Regions from separate parts of the Mesorhizobium sp. Arg314 genome, predicted to be linked through region 1. Evidence: riboswitches for the same ligand, from Rfam matches in the RefSeq annotation. Region 1 holds a riboswitch; the other holds the start of a gene.
What was found. Region 1 has a riboswitch for thiamine pyrophosphate ahead of thiC (phosphomethylpyrimidine synthase ThiC). Riboswitches for the same ligand answer to the same signal wherever they lie in the genome.
Positions count from the first base shown of each region.

Region 2: it holds a riboswitch for thiamine pyrophosphate, as region 1 does, so the genes downstream of both, thiB (thiamine ABC transporter substrate binding subunit) here and thiC (phosphomethylpyrimidine synthase ThiC) in region 1, are expected to answer to the same signal.

Region 1 is NZ_JBSKBP010000090.1:2,167-9,369, forward strand. It holds gene ACWGS9_RS33255 (Tn3 family transposase) at 1-308, shown strand, start outside; gene ACWGS9_RS33260 (hydroxymethylpyrimidine/phosphomethylpyrimidine kinase) at 223-1,032, opposite strand; gene ACWGS9_RS33265 (thiamine phosphate synthase) at 1,023-1,628, opposite strand; gene ACWGS9_RS33270 (thiazole synthase) at 1,625-2,398, opposite strand; gene thiS (sulfur carrier protein ThiS) at 2,404-2,601, opposite strand; gene ACWGS9_RS33280 (FAD-dependent oxidoreductase) at 2,585-3,568, opposite strand; gene thiC (phosphomethylpyrimidine synthase ThiC) at 3,565-5,382, opposite strand; TPP riboswitch at 5,495-5,607, opposite strand; gene ACWGS9_RS33290 (NAD-dependent succinate-semialdehyde dehydrogenase) at 5,886-7,203, shown strand, end outside.
Region 2 is NZ_JBSKBP010000016.1:27,848-35,050, reverse strand. It holds gene ACWGS9_RS18635 (ABC-F family ATP-binding cassette domain-containing protein) at 1-1,002, opposite strand, end outside; gene ACWGS9_RS18630 (thiamine diphosphokinase) at 1,021-1,665, opposite strand; TPP riboswitch at 1,904-2,007, shown strand; gene thiB (thiamine ABC transporter substrate binding subunit) at 2,051-3,061, shown strand; gene thiP (thiamine/thiamine pyrophosphate ABC transporter permease) at 3,307-4,929, shown strand; gene thiQ (thiamine ABC transporter ATP-binding protein) at 4,926-5,714, shown strand; gene ACWGS9_RS18610 (M48 family metalloprotease) at 5,869-7,203, shown strand, end outside.

The DNA.
Region 1 (7,203 bases):
CGATCGACATCACCTTCGCCTATCACAACGGCGACGAGGCTAGCCTACCGGTAGCAGAACAGCCTAGCGGCCGCGCTACGCGAAATGGCCGCATCGATCGCACTCTGTTCACCTTGCGCTGGTTCGAGGATCCCGAACTCCGCCGCCTCGTCACCGCCGAACTCAACAAGGAGAAGCTAAAAATTCGCTCTCACGGACGGCCGGCGGGTAAACCCACGCCGATTATTGCTCATCCGGAAGAGGAAAACTGTCGAGCAAGCCGATGGGATTGCCGCGTCGACGTCGTTTCGGTCCAGCGAGGGCGTTGAAAACAAAGTGCTTGGCAGCGCGCACGCTTTCTTCCAGCGACCCCCCGAGCGCAAGAGACGCGGCAATGGCGCTGGAGAGCATACAGCCCGTCCCCCGCATCTCGCCAGGCAGGCGCGGCGCCATCAAGCGAAGCGGAAGTCGGTCCGGCTGCAACAGCAGGTCGACTGCCTCCCTGCCGCGCGCATGACCGCCCTTGACGAGGACGGCGGTCGAGACGGATCTCGACAGCTCCTCACCCTGGCGGCAAGCGCATGCCTGGTCGACTGCGATCGCCGATCCGGTCAGCACGGCCAATTCGGGCAAGTTCGGCGTGACAATCCGGCAAAGCGGCATGAGATGACCACGCAGCGCGGCGACAGGATCTTCCATGATCAGCGCCCCGCCGGACGAGGAGGCGAGAACCGGGTCGAGCACCACCGGAATGTCGGGGTGATCCCGCATGACCATCGCGGCTTTTGCGATCGCGCCGTTGGTGCCAAGCATTCCGATCTTGATGGCCTTCACACTGTTGGCGGCGAGGGCGGCCAGCATCTGCGCCACGACAAGATCCGGCGGCATCTGCTCGACATGCTCGACAACCGCGTGCGTCTGCACAGTAACGGCCGTCACGGCAAGGCAACTGCGCAGTCCAAATGCGGAAACGGTCTCGATGTCGCGGGCTATTCCCGCGCCGCCACTCGAATCCGAGCCGGCGACGATGAGCACGTGCGGCGTCATCTCCATTGGGCTGTCGCCGCCAGCCATTCCAGTGCGCGCGCCTCGGGATGCGCGCTGCGGGTGATATCGGTCACGACCGCGGCGCATTGCGCGCCCTGCGCGAAGACACCGGCAATGCGCTCGACCGTAAGCCCGCCGATGGCGACCAGTGGAAGGTCTCCGACGCGCCGCTTCCAGACGGCGATGCGGTCCAGTCCTTGCGGGGCCCATTTCATGGCCTTGAGGATGGTCGGGTAAATCGGGCCAAGGGCGACATAGTCCGGCTCGGCCTGAAGCGCGATTTCCAGTTCGGCGTCGTCGTGGGTGCTGAGGCCGAGTTTCATGCCGGCCTTGCGGATCGCCTTCACATCGGCTTCGGCAAGATCTTCCTGGCCGAGATGGACGAAATCGCAATCCTCCTCGATCGCGAGGCGCCAGTAATCGTTTATGATGAGCTGGCAACCATGGCGGCTGCACACCGCCTTCGAGGCACGGACCTCTCGGCGCAGTGAAGCTTCGTCCTGATCCTTGATGCGCAGTTGCACCAGCTTGACGCCAAGCGGCACCAGTCGTTCGATCCACTCGACGGAATCGACGATGAGGTAGAATGGATCGAGTTTCATGAGAATGCAGCCATGCCGATGACGGGGGTGGAGGGAACGGCCATGTCGCGTGGCTCCAGCAGGCCAGCGCAATAGGCCTCGCGGCCCGCCTCCACCGCCTTGCCGAAGGCCGCGGCCATGGCGACGGGATCGGCTGCCTTGGCTATCGCCGTGTTGAGAAGCACAGCGTCGTAACCGAGCTCCATCACGGTCGCAGCATGCGACGGGCGGCCGATGCCGGCGTCGACAATCAGCGGTATGCCGGGGAAATGGCAATGCAGGCTTCGCAGCGCATCGGGATTTTGCGGCCCGCGCGCGGAGCCGATCGGCGCGCACCAGGGCATCAGCAGCTTGCAGCCGGCATCAAGCAGGCGCTCGGCAACGATAAGGTCGTCGGTCGTGTAGGGGAAGATCTCGAAGCCTTCCGCCGCAAGGATCCTCGCGGCTTCGACCAGCCCGAATACGTCTGGCTGCAGCGTATCTTGGTTGCCGATCACCTCGAGCTTGATCCACTTCGTGCCAAAGACCTCGCGCGCCATCCGTGCCGTGGTGACCGCTTCGTTCACCGAATGGCATCCGCCGGTATTGGGCAGGATGCGAACGCCCAGAGACTGGACCAGCGACCAGAACTGGCCGCCGGTTTTGCCGCCGGAGCCTTCGCGGCGGAGCGACACGGTGACGATCTCGGTGCCCGACGCCTTCACCGCCTCGGCCATGATGGCAGGCGAGGGATAGAGTGCTGTGCCGAGCAGAAGGCGGGATGAGAGTTCTTGTCCGTAGAGCTCGAGCATTGCAATCACCCTCCCTGCATCGGTGAGAGGATTTCGATGCGGTCGCCATCGCTGAGCCGGAAGTGGTAGCGTTCCTGGGCTGGCACGACCTCGCCGTTCAGCGCGGTGGCAAGCCAGCCACCTTCAAAATCAAGTTCGGTGAGAAGCGTGGCAAGCGTCTCGGCCGCAACGTCGTGGTTCTGACCGTTAACGATGAGCTTCAAGGGCGAACTCCTTCGCTGCAGGATTTCCCAGGATGATGTCGGCTGCCTGTCGCGCCATGGCCGGCGCGAGCAGGAAGCCGTGGCGGTAGAGGCCGTTGATGCGAACGTATCCCTGGTGACGCTCGACCCGGGGCAGGTTGTCGGCGAAGGCGGGACGTACGCCGACGCCGGCTTCGACCAGCTCGGCTTCGCCGAAGGCCGGATGCAGCGCATAGGCGGCGCTTAGCAACTCCATGGTCGAACGCGCGGTGATCGGACCTTCGGCATCGCACTCGATCATCGTAGCGCCAACCATGAACAGGTTCTCCCCGCGCGGCACGACATATACCGGGATGCGCGGATGAAGCAGGCGCACGGGCCGGACAAGCGAGATGTCGCCGGTTCGCAACATGAGCATCTCGCCGCGCACGCCGCGCAGTTCCGGTCGTTTGTCGCCGACGCCGGTGCAATCCACCTCGATATCCGAGATTGCGGATACGATGCTGCGGCCGAACTCGAGCGGCACCCCCATGCCGAGCAAGTTGTCTCGAAGTCCAAGCAGAGCCTTGCGCGGGTCGAGATGCGCTTCCCCCTCGAAGATCAGCCCGCGTCCGAACCTACTGGCGAGAGCGGGTTCAAGTGCCGCGATCTCATCGGCGCCGAGCTGCCTGAAGCCGGATGTGCGACGGACGAACCGGTCCAGTTCGCCAACGTCGCGGGCAGGCGCCAGCACCAATGTGCCATTGCGCGAGACATGGTGGGGCAAGGCCGCGTCCCACCAGTCGGCCGCCCCGCGCCCGAGGGTCAGCACCTCCTCTTCGGCGCTCTCGCGCTCACACCAGGGCGCGAGCATCCCGCCGGCCTGCCAAGAGGCATTGCCGGCAATCTCGGAGCGCTTCTCGACTACGGTCACATCGGCGCCGCGTGTCGCCAGCTCGTGGGCGAGCGTCAGCCCGGCAACGCCTGCGCCGCGAATGAGCACCTTCATGTGCTTGTGCTCCCCGCGACGCTGTCGACGGGCATGTAGAGGTCGCCGCCTTCACGGTACTTCGCCGCCATCGCCGCGAGCCCTTCCTTCTGGGCTTCGACACGGATGTCGTGCGAAATCCGCATGGAGCAGAATTTGGGGCCGCACATGGAACAGAAATGCGCCACCTTGTGCGCCTCCTTCGGCAGGGTTTCGTCGTGGAAGGCGCGCGCCGTCTCCGGATCGAGCGAGAGGTTGAACTGGTCTTCCCACCTGAATTCGAAGCGCGCCCGCGACAGCGCGTCGTCCCTGATCTTGGCGGCCGGGTGGCCCTTGGCCAGATCGGCGGCGTGAGCGGCGATCTTGTAGGTAATGACGCCGGTCTTGACGTCGTCGCGGTCCGGCAGCCCGAGATGCTCCTTCGGCGTGACGTAGCAGAGCATTGCCGTTCCGAACCAGCCGATCATCGCCGCGCCGATGCCTGATGTGATGTGGTCGTAGCCCGGCGCGATGTCGGTGGTGAGCGGCCCCAGCGTGTAGAACGGTGCCTCGCCACAGACCGCAAGCTGCTTGTCCATATTTTCCTTGATCTTGTGCATCGGCACATGGCCGGGGCCCTCGATCATCACCTGGCAGTCCTTGGCCCAGGCGATCTTGGTGAGTTCCCCCAAGGTTTCGAGCTCGGCGAACTGGGCAGCGTCGTTGGCATCGGCGATCGAGCCGGGGCGAAGGCCGTCGCCGAGCGAGAACGTCACGTCATAGGCTCTGGCCATGTCGCAGATCTCCTCGAAATGCTCGTAGAGGAAGCTCTCCTTGTGGTGATGCAGGCACCACTTGGCCATGATCGAGCCGCCGCGCGAGACGATGCCGGTGACGCGGTCGACGGTGAGCGGGATGTAGGGCAGGCGCACGCCGGCATGGATCGTGAAATAGTCCACGCCCTGCTCGGCCTGTTCGATCAGCGTATCGCGATAGACCTCCCAGGTCAGATCCTCGGCGATGCCGCCGACCTTCTCCAGCGCCTGATAGATCGGCACCGTGCCGATCGGCACCGGCGCGTTGCGCACGATCCAGTCGCGGATGTTGTGGATGTTGCGCCCGGTGGATAGGTCCATCACGGTATCGGCGCCCCAGCGGATCGCCCACACCATCTTCTCGACCTCTTCGGCCATCGACGAGGTGACGGCGGAGTTGCCGATATTGGCGTTGATCTTGACCAGGAAATTGCGGCCGATGATCATCGGCTCGCTCTCGGGATGGTTGATGTTGGAGGGAATGACGGCCCGGCCGCGCGCCACCTCGTCGCGCACGAATTCCGGGGTGACGAAATCCGGGATCGCGGCGCCGAAGCTCTCACCGTCCCGGAGAAGAGCTGAACGCAACTGCTCGCGGCCGAGGTTTTCGCGGATGGCGACGAACTCCATTTCCTGCGTGATGATGCCGGCGCGCGCATAGGCGAGCTGGGTGACGGCGCGGCCTCCGGTGGCACGCAATGGCCGGTTGCGCAGCGGGAATTCTGGCGTCAGGCGCTCGGCGGAGACGAAGCCATTGTCTTCGGGCCTGACAATGCGGCCCTCGTAGCGTTCGACGTCGCCGCGTGCCTCGATCCATGTCTCGCGCAACCTCGGCAAGCCACGCTCAATCGCGGTTTCCACCGCGGCGTCAGTATAGGGACCTGACGAATCGTAGACCGTGACAGGCGGCTCGCCGGCGCTCGGGTGGACCGAGATCTCGCGCATCGGCACCCGCAGTTGCGGGTGAAGCTGGCCAGGCTTGTGGACTTTCTTCGAAGAGGGCAATTCGCCGACGGTGACGGTCGGGGTTGGGGCATTCATGAGTGAGCCTCCTTGCTCGAGTGCAACGGAGACCCAGTTCACGCGATGAGAAGGAAGTGACGCTTCGCGCAGGATGCGGGGATTCCCCGAATGCCGAAGCCGGATTGCCGACCCGCGAAACCTCGCACCGTCCCTACGCCAGTATGAACTGGATCAGGTTCAACGGGTCACTGCGCGCTATCAGCAGTATCTCAGCCCCTTGCCGGGACTCCCCTGGTGAGGTTCCTAGGTTGGACGAATTAGGGGAAGGCTGTCAACTCTTGAGGCGGCAGGTGAGTCCTGTTTCGACAATCGGCTGCCGGCCAGGGATCTATTGTCGCCCAGGTTCGACAAAATTGGTGACGCTGGGATAAATGCCGAGTGTCACGCTGCAGCTACGCTGCTTTTCGCGATGTTCCTAAAACAAGACGTCGCCTTACCCAAGGAGCTTTTCTGTGCCGGGCATAAACAATTCGCTGCTTCGCCATCTCAAACAACCGGACCTATTCGCCGCACTCGATCGCCTGGCATCCTGCGGCGACCAAGGGGGTCCAAGCCTGTTCCAGGTGTTCAATCCCTCGACCGGCGAATTGCTCGCTGAGCTTCCCGATATGGACGTCGAGCAAACCAAAGCTGCGATCGACAGGGCCCATGTTGCGCAAGCCAAATGGGCAGCTCTGACGGCCCGGGATCGTAGCGACACATTGTGGCGCTGGCACCAGCTGATCCTTGATCACACCGATGACCTGGCTGCAATCCTGACCGCCGAAATGGGTAAGCCGCTGCCCGAGGCAATATCGGAAGTCTCACATGCCGCCGCTTACTTGCAATGGTACGCGGAAGAAGCCAATCGCATCTACGGCGAGACGATTTCCGCTCCTTCGACGGATCGGCGCATGCTGGTCATCAAGCAGCCTATCGGCGTCGTTGGCACTATCACGCCCTGGAACTTTCCTGCTTCGATGGTGGCCCGCAAGATTTCACCGGCGCTCGCAGCCGGCTGCGCGATCGTCTTGAAACCGGCTGAGCAAACTCCCCTCGTCGCCGGCGCGATGTGCGCGCTGGCGGCGCAGGCAGGTTTTCCAGATGGCGTCGTGAATTTGATCTATGCCTCGGAAGGTGCAGTGGTCGGGCGTGAGCTCTGCGCCAATCCAAAAGTGCGCAAGATCAGTTTCACGGGCTCGACCGAAGTCGGGCGGCTGCTGATGCGCCAGTGCTCGGATCAGGTCAAGAAAGTCAGCCTCGAACTCGGCGGGAACGCGCCGTTCATCGTCTTCGACGATGCCGATGTCGATGCTGCCGTCGACGGTGCGATCCAGGCAAAGTTTCGAAATGCCGGGCAGACCTGCGTTTCCGCCAACCGGCTCTATGTGCAATCCGGCGTGCACGACGAATTCGCCAAGAAATTTACGGCGCGGGTTCGCTCGCTCTCGGTTGGCGATGGCTTCGAAGCGGGTATCGCCATCGGACCGTTGATCGACGCACGGGCGCTCGTCAAGATCGAGGCTCATATTGCCGATGCGATCCAGAAAGGCGGGGCGATCTGCTGCGGCGGAAGGAGGGTAGGTCACAGCGGCACCTTTTTCGAGCCGACGGTTCTGACGGACATCACCAGTGAAATGTTGCTCGCGCAGGAAGAGACTTTTGGGCCGCTCGCGCCGATCATCCGTTTTGAGGATCCCGAACAGGTCGTGCGCGAAGCCAATGATACGATCTACGGGCTCGCCGCCTATTTCTATGCCTCCAATCTCAAGCGCGTCTGGCATGTGGCCGAGGCGCTCGAATATGGCATGATTGGCATCAACACCGGCCGGATGTCATCCGAGGCCGCTCCCTTTGGTG
Region 2 (7,203 bases), on a different contig from region 1:
CGGCGCCAGCTCGCCGGTCAGCATCTTCAGAAGCGTCGTCTTGCCGGCGCCGTTCGGTCCGACCAGACCGACGCGGTCGCCGCGCTGGATACGGGTCGAGAAGCCCTTGACCACGGTGAGGTCGCCGAAGCTCTTTTCGATGCCCTTGGCCTCGATCACCAGCTTGCCGGATTCGGCGGCGTCGCTCGCCAGCATAGTGGCGGTGCCTTCGGCGCCGCGATGGCTGCGGAAGCGCTGGCGCATCGTCTGCAGTTCGCCGAGGCGGCGCATGTTGCGCTTGCGCCTGGCCGTCACGCCATAGCGCAGCCAGTGCTCCTCGCGCACGATCTGGCGTCCGAGCTTGTGCTGGTCGCGCTCTTCCTCCTCCAGCACCTGGTCGCGCCATTCCTCGAAATGGGCAAAGCCCTTGTCCAGCCGGCGGGTCTGGCCGCGATCGAGCCAGACCGTGGCGCGCGAAACGCGCTCGAGAAAGCGGCGGTCGTGCGAGATCAGGATCACCGCCGACGAGGTGCGGGCAAGTTCTTCTTCCAGCCATTCGATGACCGACAGGTCGAGATGGTTGGTCGGCTCGTCAAGCAGGAGGATATCGGGCTCCGGCGCCATGACGCGGGCGAGGGCGGCGCGACGCGCCTCGCCGCCGGAAAGGTCGTTCGGCCGCTCCTCGCCGGTAAGGCCGAGATGTTCCGTCAGATAAGTGGCGCGATGCGGATCGTCGGCCGGGCCGAGGCCCGCCTCGACATAGGCGCGCACGCTGGCAAAACCATCCATATCCGGCATCTGCGGCAGATAGCGGACCGTTGCCGAAGGCTGGCGGAACACCTCGCCGTCCTGCGGCTCGATCATCCCGGCGGCGATCTTGAGAAGCGTCGACTTGCCCGAGCCGTTGCGGCCGACCAGCGCGATCTTCTCGCCGGCGGATGCGCTGAGTGCCGCGCCGTCGAGCAGCGGGGCGCCGCCGAAGGTCAGTTTAATGCCGTCGAGATTGAGGAGTGGCGGCGCCATGTCAACTTTCTGGAAATGTCAGCTTTCAGGAAGGGGATAGGGGTGGGCCAGAAGCAACGCCCGGCCGCGCTCAAGCGCGACGCCAAGCCGCCCTTTGACCTCGTTTGATATAGTGAGCGAGGAGCCGAACGCCACCTCGACGCGGTCCAGCGGCCATTTGGCGCCGGTGACCGTCAGGCCCGAAAGCTCGGAGAAACCGAGCACCGAAAACAAGGTGCCGTCATCATAATCGAAGCTGGCCTTGCCAGGCAGGATGGGAACGCCCTCTTGCGCGCCGCTGGTCAGCAGCACTCGCGTGCCGGCAGCAGCCAAGCGCACGGCCAGCGCCAGATGCAGGAACGCATGGTCGGCGCGCTTGCCGCCGAAGGCGCCGGCAAGCACGAGACTGGTGGCGCCGCGCTGAAGCGCCTCCGCTATGGCGAGCTCGCCATCGGTCATGTCCTTCTCGGCCGGAAAGACCTTGCGCGGCACGTCGGCCAGATCTCTCGGCAGGTTCGCCGGTACCGAGTCGAAATCGCCGACCCAGAGCTCCGGCACCAGGCCAAGCAAGCGGGCATGGCCGATGCCGGCATCCGCGGCGATGACGCGCGAACCCTCGATCTGGCGTTCGAGCCGGGGCGTGCGGATGAGTTCGCCGCCAAGCAGGATGGTGAATGTGCCCATGGCCGTGGCCCTTACCAGCCCGGCGTGCGAAACGGAAGCCGGGCAGCGCCGCACGTCGCGTCCAAGGTCCCGCCCGAACGTTGGAGCGGCTCAGCGATTGATAGAATTGCAGAGCCGCTCCAAGGCTTTATCCTTGCGCAATTCCGGACGGAAAACCGCTGCGCACTTTTCCTGGAATTGCTTTAGCTGCCCGGCAAACTTCCGCTTGCGCGCCGCTTCGGCCGGGCCTATCTGTCGAAACGCTCTAACGGGGTGCCGGACGTGATCCGGCTGAGAGGCGAAAGCCAACCCGCTGAACCTGATCCGGTTTGTACCGGCGGAGGGATTAGACGTTTCGGACCATCCGACGCCTCAATTCCTTGTCACTCGAACGAAGGAGGCGCCGATGCGCGCGATATTGTCCAAGCTTATTCTCGCAACCGGTCTTGTTTCGCTTCTGGCAGGCGTTGCGCCTGCCACCGCAAAGGACAAGCTCACCATCTACACCTATGAAAGCTTCACGGCCGACTGGGGGCCTGGACCGGCCGTCAAGAAGGAATTTGAGGCCGAGTGCGGCTGCGATCTCGAATTCGTCTCGGTCGCCGACGGCGTAGCCTTGCTCAACCGCGTCAAGCTGGAGGGTGCCAGCACCAAGGCCGACATCGTGCTCGGCCTCGACACCAATCTCACCGCAGATGCCAAGGCGAGCGGCCTGTTCGCGCCGCATGGCGAAGTCTCCGGCATCAATGTGCCCGGCGGCTGGAAAGACGACACTTTCGTGCCCTTCGACTATGGCTATTTCGCCGTCGTCTACGATACCGAGAAGCTGAAAACCCCGCCCAAGAGCCTGAAGGACCTGGTCGAGGGCGCCGGCACGGACAAGATCGTGATCCAGGATCCGCGCACCTCGACGCCGGGCCTCGGCCTGCTTCTGTGGGTGAAGTCGGTCTATGGCGACAAAACGCCGGAGGCCTGGGCAAAGCTCAAGCCGAAGGTGCTGACGGTGACGCCGGGCTGGAGCGAGGCCTATGGCCTGTTCACCAAGGGCGAGGCACCGATGGTGCTGTCCTATACCACCTCGCCGGCCTACCACATGGTGGCCGAGAACACCGAGCGCTACCAGGCCGCTTCTTTCGAGGAAGGCGAATACCTGCAGATCGAAGTGGCGGGCATCACCACGACGGGCGCTACGAACCCGCTGGCGCAAAAGTTCATCGCCTTCATGACAGGGCCGAAATTCCAGGATGTCATTCCGGAAACCAACTGGATGTTCCCGGCCGGCAAGACCGACAAGCCGCTCAACCCGGCCTTCGACAAACTGGTGAAGCCGACCAAGACCTTGCTGTTCAGCCCGCAAGAGGTCGCGGCCAACCGCAAGGCGTGGGTGGATGAGTGGCTGGCGGTGATGAGCAAGTAGGCTTCAGGATGGCGCTTGAACACCCCCCTCTGGCCTGCCGGCCATCTCCCCCGCAAGGGGGGAGATCAAGCGCTCGGCCACTTTCGCCAATCGCCAACGTTGCAAGAGTGGCACGGCGATCGAAGCTGCCAATCTCCCCCCTTGCGGGGGAGATGTCCGGCAGGACAGAGGGGGGTGGGCGGGAACTCGACGCAGATAATGCTTCCACCTTACCCAAGCCATTCAGTGTGTTTGGCTAGGCGGGAATGGCAACGCCCCATCCCAGCGATCCCCGCACAACCGCCGGCGTCATTGCGCTCGCGGCCGTCGCGGTCTTGATCGGCGGCGCTTTCGCCGGTCTCGCCCTCGAAGGCGCGCATGATCTCTCCGGTGCTGTCGCCGCCTTCGACGGCTACCTCTTCCGCGTCGCCCGCTTCACGCTTTGGCAGGCGCTGCTGTCGACGCTGCTGTCGGTCGCGCCGGCGCTGCTGGTGGCGCGCGCGCTTTCGAGGCATCCGGCCTTTGCCGGCCGCCGCCTGATCCTGCAACTGTTCACCGTGCCGCTGGCACTGCCGGCGATCGTCGCCGCGCTCGGTATCCTGGCGCTCTATGGCGGGGCGGGGTACTTTGCCGGCGTCTTCGCCGGGCTTGGCGGCGGGGAGTGGCCGGGGATATACGGCCTCTCCGGCATCCTTGTCGCCCATGTCTTCTTCAACCTGCCCTTGGCGACGCGCCTGTTCCTTGAGGCGCTGGGCACCATTCCCGCCGACCATTGGCGGCTGGCGAGCCAGCTTGGCATGGGCGCCCGGCCAGCCTTCCGGCTGATCGAATGGCCGGTGCTGCGCGCGGCTCTGCCGGGGATTGCGGGGCTGGTCTTCATGCTCTGCATCACGTCCTTCACCATCGTGCTGACGCTGGGCGGCGGTCCGGCGGCGACGACGCTGGAGGTCGCCATCTACCAGGCGCTGCGCTTCGACTTCGATCCCGCGCGCGCCGTCGTGCTGACGCTGCTGCAGATCGCGCTGACCTTCATCGTGGTCATCGTGCTCACGCGGCTTGGCGCCAACACGGTCGGCGATGCCAACCTGCCGGTGGCGCCGCGCCGCTACCTTTCGACGGGCAGGGTGGAAAGCATGCTGAACGCCGGCCTTATCGCACTTGCCCTGCTGTTCGTTGCCGGACCGATGGTAGCGACCGTGCTTTCAGGCCTGGAGGCCGATCTCGGCCGGCTGGGGGGTGAAGCGGCGGTGCGCCGCGCCACGCTCACCAGCGCGGGCCTCGCCTTCCTGGCGGCGCTGCTCAGCGTGACGTTGTCGCTGGCGCTGATCACGGCGCGGCGCGCGCTGGCCCTGCGGCGCAGGCCAGGCGGCGCCATGGGCCTGCTCGAACATGCCACCGACACCGGCGCCGGCTTCGTGCTGGTCGTGCCGCCGATCGTGCTCGGCGCCGGCTGGTTCCTGGCGCTGCGCGGGGTCACCGATGTCTTTGCCATCGCGCCGATCATGGTCGTCGCCGTCAACGCAGTGATGGCGATGCCCTTCGCCATCCGGGCCATTCGCCCCGCCTATGACGCGGCCAGCGAACGTCACGAGCGGCTTTGCCTGGCGCTCGGCATATCCGGCTGGACCCGGCTGCGCCTGGTCGACTGGCCGTCGCTCAGGCGGCCTTTGGCCACTGGCTTTGCCTTCGCCATGGCGCTGTCGCTTGGCGATCTCGGCGTGATCGCGCTGTTCGGCAGCGATTCCGTGCAGACCTTGCCCTATCTTCTGCTGGCGCGCATGGGCAGCTACCGGACGGCCGACGCCGCGGGACTTGCCTTGCTGCTCGGCCTCGTCTGCCTGATGCTGGTGGTCGTCGCCGACTGGTTGGGGCGGGAAGGAAGCTCATGACGACGACCATCAACGGCACCGCCGCGCAAAACGGCCTCGCTGTTGCGTTGGACGGCGTCTCGTTCAGCTATGGCGAGGCGTCCTTCCGCTTCGACGCCGAATTCGCCGCCGGCAGGATCACCGCCATCATGGGACCGAGCGGCTCCGGCAAGTCGACGCTGCTCAATCTGATAGCTGGCTTCGAAACGCCTGGTACAGGCAAGGTGCTGATCGGCGGCATCGATCTCGGCGACGCGCCGCCTTCGGCGCGGCCGGTGTCGATGGTGTTCCAGGAAAACAACCTGTTTGCGCATCTTTCGGTCGAAGCCAATGTCGGGCTCGGCCGCTCGGCGTCGCTGAAGCTCGGTGACGCCGATCGGGCGGCGGTCGTCGAGGCGTTGGCGCGGGTTGGCCTGGCGGGCAAGGAAAAGCGGCTGCCGCGCGAGCTTTCCGGCGGCGAGCGGCAGCGCGTGGCGCTGGCGAGAGTGCTGCTGCGCGACCGGCCGGTATTGCTGCTCGACGAACCTTTCGCGTCGCTCGGCCCGGCGCTGCGCGACGACATGCTCGACCTTGTCGCCGGCATCCACGCCGAGCGCAAAATGACGGTGCTCTTCGTCACGCATCAGCCCGAAGATGCGCGTCGCATCGGCCAGGACGTCGCATTCCTCGATGAAGGCACAATCGCGGCGACCGGCCCGGCCGATGATTTCTTCGATCGATCTGGACCGGACGCCTTCCGGCGCTATATCGGCGATCGAGGCGGCACCGTTGCCGGATCACAACATATTGCCCGGAAGCGGACATAATTTACGGCCAAACCGGCAACGAGCGATCCGGCGTTTGCTTGCCTTGTCCGGGGGAGTGTGGCTAGGTCCGGCCATGCTGGTTCCGGGGGGGACGTGATTTGCCGAAAGATTTCGAAAGGAAGCCGATCTGTCGACCGGCGCTGAGAAGGTGTGGATGAGGCCGCTGGCACGATTTTTCGCGCTGGCGAGCGTTGCCGTGCTGGCGAGCTGCCAGATGTTCACGCCGCCGGATGTGCAGGAGAGCGGCTTCCAGCCTTCCGACAAGCCGATCACCGTCGACAATGTCGTCGCCAACGCCAAGCTCGCCGAAATGGCGAAGGCGCAGCATCCGCGCATCCTGGCCACCTATGGCGGCGAGTATTCCGACCCCAAGCTCGAGCGCATGGTGGCCAAGGTCGTCGGCAACCTGACGGTGGTGTCGGCCAATCCGACCCAGACCTATCGCATCACCATCCTCAATTCGCCCAACGTCAACGCCTTCGCGCTGCCGGGCGGTTATCTCTACGTGACGCGAGGCCTGCTGGCGCTGGCTAACGATTCCTCCGAGCTTGCCGCCGTCATCGCGCATGAGATGGGCCACGTCACCGCCAATCATGGGCTGCAGCGGCAGCAGCTCGAGGCCGAGGAAGGCCTGGCGACCAAGGTGGTTTCCGACGTGCTCGGCGACAGTCCAACCGCCAAGGCGGCACTCATCCGTGGCAAGCTGAGGCTCGCGCAATTCTCGCGCAACCAGGAACTGCAGGCCGACGCCATCGGCATCAAGTCGATCGGCGAGGCGGGCTATGATCCCTATGCCGCCGGCCGCTTCCTGCAGTCGATGTCGGCCTATACCGATTTCCGCTCGGTCAGCGGCGCCACCGACGCCAGCCTCGACTTCCTGGCGACGCACCCGAACACGCCGCAGCGCATCGAGCTGGCGCAGCGCCTCGCGCGCAATTTCGGCCCGCCCGGCTTCGGCACGCGCGACCGCGACCCCTTCCTAGCCGGCATTGACGGCCTGCTTTACGGCGACACGCCGGAAGAAGGCTATGTGCGCGGCCAGACCTTCATGCACCCCAATCTAGGTGTCTCCTTCACGGTGCCGAACGGTTTCGTCATCGACAATACGGCTGCCGCCGTCACCGCGACCGGGCCGGGCGACATCGCCATCCGTTTCGACGGCGTGGCTATCAACAAGTCCGTGTCGCTCACGGATTACATCCGCAGCGGCTGGGTGGCCGGTCTCGAAGACGCCAGCGTGCGCCAGGACACGATCAACGGCAACGAGGCGGCGATGGCGCATGCCAGCGCGCAAGGCTGGCAGTTCGACATCGCGGTGATCCGCGCCGGTGGACAGGTCTACAGGCTGCTGACGGCCGCGCCCTCAGCAAGCACCGCGCTGGACCCGGTCGCGCGGTCGGTCAGTGCGTCCTTCCGTGTGCTCAGCCCGGCCGAGAAGGCCGCGTTGAAGCCGCTGCATATCCGCGTCGTCACCGTTCAGGCCGGCCAG